DNA from 2 places in the Streptomyces sp. NPDC050617 genome. Region 2 is predicted to be linked to the other one. Evidence: riboswitches for the same ligand, from Rfam matches in the RefSeq annotation. Region 2 holds a riboswitch; the other holds the start of a gene.
What was found. A riboswitch is a leader RNA that binds a small molecule or an ion and turns the genes downstream of it on or off. The one in region 2 is predicted to bind glycine.
Positions count from the first base shown of each region.

Region 1: it holds a riboswitch for glycine, as region 2 does, so the genes downstream of both, gcvT (glycine cleavage system aminomethyltransferase GcvT) here and gcvP (aminomethyl-transferring glycine dehydrogenase) in region 2, are expected to answer to the same signal.

Region 1 covers NZ_JBFAIS010000018.1:41,674-45,071, forward strand. The annotation lists gene glyA (serine hydroxymethyltransferase) at 1-42, opposite strand, end outside; gene gcvH (glycine cleavage system protein GcvH) at 109-483, opposite strand; gene gcvT (glycine cleavage system aminomethyltransferase GcvT) at 653-1,777, opposite strand; glycine riboswitch at 1,949-2,048, opposite strand; gene AB0I49_RS23375 (AAA family ATPase) at 2,283-2,942, shown strand; gene AB0I49_RS23380 (hypothetical protein) at 3,071-3,398, opposite strand, start outside.
Region 2 covers NZ_JBFAIS010000008.1:285,557-288,954, forward strand. The annotation lists gene gcvP (aminomethyl-transferring glycine dehydrogenase) at 1-1,600, opposite strand, end outside; glycine riboswitch at 1,790-1,887, opposite strand; gene AB0I49_RS14210 (PRC-barrel domain-containing protein) at 2,013-2,429, shown strand; partial or broken gene AB0I49_RS14215 (DNA polymerase IV) at 2,441-3,398, opposite strand, start outside.

The sequences.
Region 1 (3,398 bases), on a different contig from region 2:
GTCGGGGTCGAGCTCATGGAGGGAGCTGTTCAGCAGAGACATGAGTTCTTCCTGGGAAGCGGAGGCGGAGGGCGGAAGGTGTGCGGGGCGTACGGGCGTACGGTCGTCCTAGCCCGCGAAGGCGGTGTACTCGTCGGCGGACAGCAGCTCCGCCGGCTCGTCCGTGATCTTCACCTTGAACAGCCAGCCGCCCTCGAAGGGGGCGGAGTTCACCAGCGACGGGTCGTCCACGACGTCCTGGTTGGCCTCGACGACCTCACCCGTCACGGGGGCGTACAGGTCGCTGACCGACTTCGTCGACTCCAGCTCACCGCAGGTCTCGCCCGCCGTGACGGTGTCGCCTATCGCGGGGAGCTGGGCGAAGACCACATCGCCGAGCGAGTTGGCCGCGAACTCGGTGATGCCGACCGTCGCGACGCCGTCCTCGGCGGTCGACAGCCACTCGTGCTCCTTGGTGTAACGCAGCTGCTGGGGGTTGCTCATGACTAGATTCTCCTGGATACGCGTGAATGCTCGTGCAACGGGTCTTGACTGGTGAGACGGGGCGGGCAAGGACCGGACGTGCGGGACGGCTCCCGCCCGAGCCCGCATCCCCCGGGAAACGGCGGCGGCTCCCGCGGAAGGGCGGCGCCGACGCCTGGGGATCCGGTGGTCAGCGCCGGCGCTTGTAGAAGGGCAGCGCGACCACCTCGTACGGCTCGTGGCTGCCGCGGATGTCCACGCCCACCCCGGCCGTACCGGGCTCGGCGTGCGCCGCGTCCACGTACGCCATGGCGATCGGCTTGCCGAGGGTGGGGGAGGGGGCCCCGGAGGTCACCTCGCCGATCACCGAGCCGTCGCCCGCCACCACCGAGAACCCGGCGCGCGGCACCCGCCGCCCCTCCGCGACCAGCCCGACCAGCTTCCGCGGCGGCGCCGCCTCCGCCTTCTCCGCCGCCTCGGCCAGCGCTGCCCGGCCCACGAAGTCGCCCGCCTTCTCGAACTTCACGACCCGGCCCAGGCCCGCGTCGAACGGCGTTGTGCCCTTCGTCAGCTCGTGCCCGTACAGCGGCATGCCCGCCTCCAGGCGCAGCGTGTCCCGGCAGGACAGCCCCGCCGGCACGAGCCCGACGCCCGCGCCCGCCTCGGTCAGCGCCTGCCACAGCCGCTCCGCGTCGGACGGGTCGACGAACAGCTCGAAGCCGTCCTCGCCGGTGTAGCCGGTACGGGCGATCAGCGCGGACACGCCCGCGACCGTGCCCGGCAACCCCGCGTAGTACTTCAGCCCGTCCAGGTCCGCGTCGGTGAGCGACTTCAGGATGCCCGCGGACTCCGGGCCCTGCACGGCCAGCAGCGCGTAGGCGTCGCGGTCGTCCCGTACGGTCACGTCGAAGCCGGCGGCGCGCTCGGTCAGCGCGTCCAGCACCACCTGGGCGTTGGAGGCGTTGGCGACGACCATGAACTCCTGCTCGCCGAGGCGGTAGACGATCAGGTCGTCGAGGATGCCGCCCCCGGCGTCGCAGATCATGGTGTAGCGGGCGCGGCCCACGGCGACCTTGCCGATGTTGCCGACGAGCGCGTAGTCGAGGGCGTCGGCGGCCTGCGGGCCGGTCAGCGTGATCTCGCCCATGTGGGAGAGGTCGAAGAGGCCGGCGCGGCCGCGGACGGCGAGGTGCTCGTCGCGCTCGCTCGCGTAGCGCAGCGGCATGTCCCAGCCCGCGAAGTCGGTCATGGTCGCGCCGAGGGCGCGATGGGTCGCGTCGAGCGCGGTACGGCGCGGAGAAGACGAATCGGTCATGGTTCAGGCTCCCGGCTGACGGTGGCGAGTTCTTGGAAGAAGCACACGAAGAACGCGCCTCCCCATCTGTCATCGGAACCTGAGAGGTTCACCGGGAGGCCCGGACGGGCCCCTCGGCTTGCACCTTGGGTGGGGCCGCCGGTGGAACGGCGGCCCGCTTTTCAGATCTGCCTCGCCCGCGCGGTACGGGGCCTGAGAGATTCAAGGGAGGAACTTGCTCCTTCGGCGCCCAGCGCACGGAGCGTGACCGGGACTCTCCCGCGCGGACTACGAGCGGCCGATATGCAGTTTGCGGGCACATCATCGCATGGCACGGTCCGCTGTAAACCCCCGGACGTGCGGTCAATCGTTTTGATCCGCCCTTGAAGCGCATTACCTTTTCTTGACACTCTTCGGGTAGCCCGCAGTGACCGGACCGGGGAGGACGATCACCGTGCACGCGCAGCGTACGTATCCGAGGCCGGCGTTGCCCGGCCCCTCACCGCGGCTCAGGCCCCCGGCCGCGGTGGCGGACCTGCGGGGCACGGCCGCCGCGCACGACCTCAGATTTCCCGTCGGCGACCTGCTCGTCGTCTCCGGCCTGCCGGGCAGCGGCAAGTCCACCCTCATCCGGCGGGCGGTGCCGGGACTGGACGCCCGCGGCGGCATCGTCTGGCGCGTCGACTCGCAGGACGCCCGCGACCGCTGGGCGCACCGCGTCCCGGCGTACGTGCCGTACGGGCTCTACCGCCCGCTCGTCCGCCTCTCCCACTACACGGGACTGCGGCGCGCGCTCCGCTCCGGCTCCAGCGTGGTCGTGCACGACTGCGGCACGCTCGCCTGGGTCCGCCACTGGCTGGCGCGCGACGCGCGGCGACGGGGCGTCGCGCTGCGGCTGCTCCTCCTGGACGTGCCGGCGGCGGACGCCGTGGCCGGGCAGGCCCGGCGAGGGCGGCGGGTCTCCGCCTACGCCTTCGCGCGCCACCGCCGGGCGGTGGCGCGCCTCGTCTCGGCCCTGGAAGCCGGCCGCCTGCCCGCCGGCACGGCCTCGGCGGTCCTCCTGGACCGGCCCGCCGCGGACGCGTTACGCACGATCCGCTTCGGGCGGGCGGTGGAAGGGGTGGTGGAAGGCGTGGTGGAAGTCGTGGTGGAAGGGGTGCCGAGGCCGGGCGCCGGGGGCCTGTGACCGGCCGTCGGCATCGGCGGGGCGCCACGGCGCGGGTGTCGATCGCCCTTGGCCCCGGTGACCCGCCGCGACGGGTTACGGCGCCGGGTGCCCGTAAAAGACTGTCTGGTCGGTTCAGGCGTCGCGCACTACGACGGCAGGCCGGGGGTCTTCGGCGCCGCCGGGAGCTTCGGGAGGCCGGGGAGGTCCGGGGCGGGGAGGCCGCCGCCGAGGAGGGTGCTCGTCACGACGTTCACCGTGGCGGTCAGCGTGGTCTTGAGCGCCGTCGCGACCTCGGCCGGGCTGCCGTCCGTCGTGGCCTTCAGCAGCGCGTTGACCTTGGCCTGGAGGTCGGTCACGGCCTTCGTGACCAGCTCCGGCTTCGGAGCGGCCTGCGACGGCGCGCCCTGCTGACCGGCCTTCGGCGCGACCTTCGGCGCGGCGGGCGTCTCCGGCGCCTTGGCGTTCGTCGGGTCG
Region 2 (3,398 bases):
ACTCGGGCCAGGTCACCGCCTCCATCTCGGTGGTGGCGTTGAGCTTCATGGTGCAGGAGCCGAGCGGGATCATGCCGCGGTCCAGGGCGTAGTCCCGGTCGGCGAGCTTGCGCAGGTAGCGCAGCATCGCGGTCTCGGAGCGGTACCGGTGGAAGACCGGGTGGGCAAGGTACTCGTCCGTGCGGAGCAGGCCCGCGGGGAGCGCGTCGGCGGCCGCCGCGTCCAGGTCCTCGATCCGCTCGGTGTCCGCGTCGACGCCGAAGGCCGCCCACACGGCGGCCAGCTGGGCGCGGCCGGTGGTCTCGTCGCAGGCGAGCGAGAGGGTGTCGGCGTCGACGAGGCGCAGGTTGACGCCGTTCTCACGGGCGGCGGCGGCCACGTCGGCGGCGCGGCCGGGCACGCGCGCGGTGAGGGTGTCGAAGTACGCGCCGTGCACGACCTCGACGCCGCCGGCCCGCAGCCCCTCGGCCAGCACGGCGGCGTAGCGGTGCGTACGGCGGGCGATGGCGGCCAGGCCGTCGGGGCCGTGGTAGACGGCGTACATGCCGGCCATGACCGCGAGCAGCACCTGTGCGGTGCAGATGTTGCTGGTGGCCTTCTCACGGCGGATGTGCTGCTCGCGCGTCTGGAGGGCCAGGCGGTACGCCTTGTCGCCGTCCGCGTCCACGGAGACGCCGACGAGGCGGCCGGGGAGGCTGCGGGCGAACTTCTCGCGTACGGCCATGAACCCGGCGTGCGGGCCGCCGAAGCCCATCGGCACGCCGAACCGCTGGGTGGTGCCGACAGCGATGTCGGCGCCGAGCTCGCCGGGCGAGGTGAGCAGGGTGAGGGCCAGCAGGTCGGCGGCGACGGTGACGATCGCGCCGAGCTCGTGCGCCCGCTCGATGACGGGGCGGGGGTCGCGCACGGCGCCGGACGCGCCGGGGTACTGCACCAGCACGCCGAAGACGCCCCGGTCGGCGACCTCCTGCGGGATGCCGTCGGAGAGGTCGGCGACGACGACCTCGACCCCGGTGGGTTCGGCGCGGGTCCGTATGACGGCGATGGTCTGCGGCAGCGCGTCGGCGTCGACGAGGAAGACGCCGTCCTTGACCTTGCCGACGCGGCGGGCCAGCGACATGGCCTCGGCGGCCGCGGTGCCCTCGTCGAGCAGCGAGGCGCCGGAGGTGGGCAGCCCCGTCAGGTCGGCGACGACGGTCTGGAAGTTGAGCAGCGCCTCCAGCCGGCCCTGCGAGATCTCCGGCTGGTAGGGCGTGTACGCCGTGTACCAGGCGGGGTTCTCCATGACATTGCGCAGGATGACGGGCGGCGTGAACGTGCCGTAGTAGCCGAGCCCGATCATCGGGGACAGCACCTGGTTGCGGTCCGCGAGGGTGCGCAGCTCGGCGAGGACGTCGGCCTCGCTGCGGGCGCCGGGCAGCCGGAGCGCCTCGGCGCTCTTGATCACATCGGGCACGGCGGCCGCGGTGAGCTCGTCGAGCGAGCCGAATCCGACCTGGGCGAGCATCTTGGCCTGCGCGCCGCTGTCCGGTCCGATATGGCGGTCCTCGAACGGCGTGCCGCGCTCAAGGTCGGCAAGGGGGATGCGGTTGTCGTTCATCTGCGGGGGCCTCCTGGTCGTCGCGACCTTCGAGGGGCACCGTGGTGCGGGTACCCGGACGGCCTCCCCCTCTGTCATCTCAACCTGAGAGCTTCACCGGGCCGCCTGGGGCGAACCGGCTTTCACCGTCGGTGAGGAGGGGCTTCGGCGCTGTACCGGTGCGTGGCCCGCCCTGCTTTCCAGAGTGACCTCGTCCGTGCGGTACGTGTGCCTGAGAGATTCCGGGGAGGATTTGCTCCTTCGGCGCCTCCGACGAAGCCTTCGGAGGACTCTCCCGCACGGGGTCTGCAGCCGCCTGCCAGCCTACCAGCGCGATCTGCGGCGGATCCCTCAAGTGGCCAGCTGGCGAAATGTGGCTTTTCGTAGGTCTCGGGCAGTAGTTGCGATCTCTCGGGACCCCTTGGAGGACCTCTTGCAGACCGACATCGATCCACGCGGACTCATCGGCCGCAAGGCGTTCGACCGCAACGGCACGAAGATCGGCACGGTCGACGAGGTGTACCTCGACGACGCCACCGGGGAGCCCGAGTGGGCCGCCGTGCGCACCGGCCTGTTCAGCCGGGACGCGTTCGTGCCGCTGGAGCCGAGCGACCTCGTCGCGGACACGCTGCGCGTCCCGTACGACCGGGCGCTGATCAAGGACGCGCCGGACTTCGGCGTCGGCCGCCACCTCTCCCCGGAGCAGGAGCTCCAGCTGTACCACCACTACGGACTGGACGCCTCCGCCCCGGGCAGGGCCCCCGCGCCCGTCGCGGACTCCCCCGCTCCGGCGGGCCCGGACGCCTCCCCGGCCCCGGATTTCGGCCGGATCTCGGGCCCTGACGGCTGACCGCCGGCGGGCCGCACCAGCGGGAGCGGCTCCCCCGGTACGAGCGCGGGGTCGTCGACGGCGAAGGTCCGCACCCGGCCCGGCGGGGACCAGGGCGTCTCGAACCGCACGGTGACCCGCCCGACCCCGCTGCCCTGCACCCAGCCGTCCCCGAACTCGGCGTGGCGTACGTCCAGGCCGGGCAGCCAGCGGCGCGGCGGGGCCGCCGCCTGCTCCTCCCCGCCCGTCCCGCCCTCGGCGGCCTCCGGCGCCCCGGCCGCCTCGGCGGTCCGGGCGGCCTCTTCCCGCTCCTCCCGCTCCTGCTCCGAGCGCGCGGTGGCGGCCTGGGCGAACAGGTCCTCCTGGGTGTAGTCGGCGAGCCCGGTGACGCCCACGCCCAGCAGCCGCACGCCCGCCGTGGTGTCCACGCCCTCCAGCAGCCGCCCGGCCGCCTCCCGGACGACCCCCGGATCGTCGGTGGGCCCGCGCAGCGTCTCGGAGCGGGTCAGCGTCGAGAAGTCGTAGCGCCGCACCTTGATCACCACGGTCCGGCCGGACCGCCCGGCGGCCCGCAGCCGCTGGACGCAGCGCTCGGCGAGGCGCATGAGCTCCAGCTGCACCCGGGTCCGGTCGGTCACGTCCTCCTGGAAGGTGTCCTCCACCGACACGGACTTCGCGTCCCGCTCGGCGACGACCGGCCGGTCGTCGTGGCCGGTGGCCAGCGCGTACAGCCCCGCGCCGTGCGCCCTGCCCAGCAGCCGCACCAGCTCCGCCTCCCCGGCCTCGGCGGTCTCGGCGACCGTGCCGATCCCGGCCCGGCGCAGCGTCTCGGCCGTCGCCGGCCCGACGCCGGGGATCGTCCGCACCGGCATGGGCCCCAGCAGCTCCAGCTCCGTCCCCGGCTCGATCAGGACCAGCCCGTCCGGCTTGGCCGCCTCGGACGCGATCTTGGCGAGCATCTTGGACCCCGCCAGCCCCACCGACCCGCTG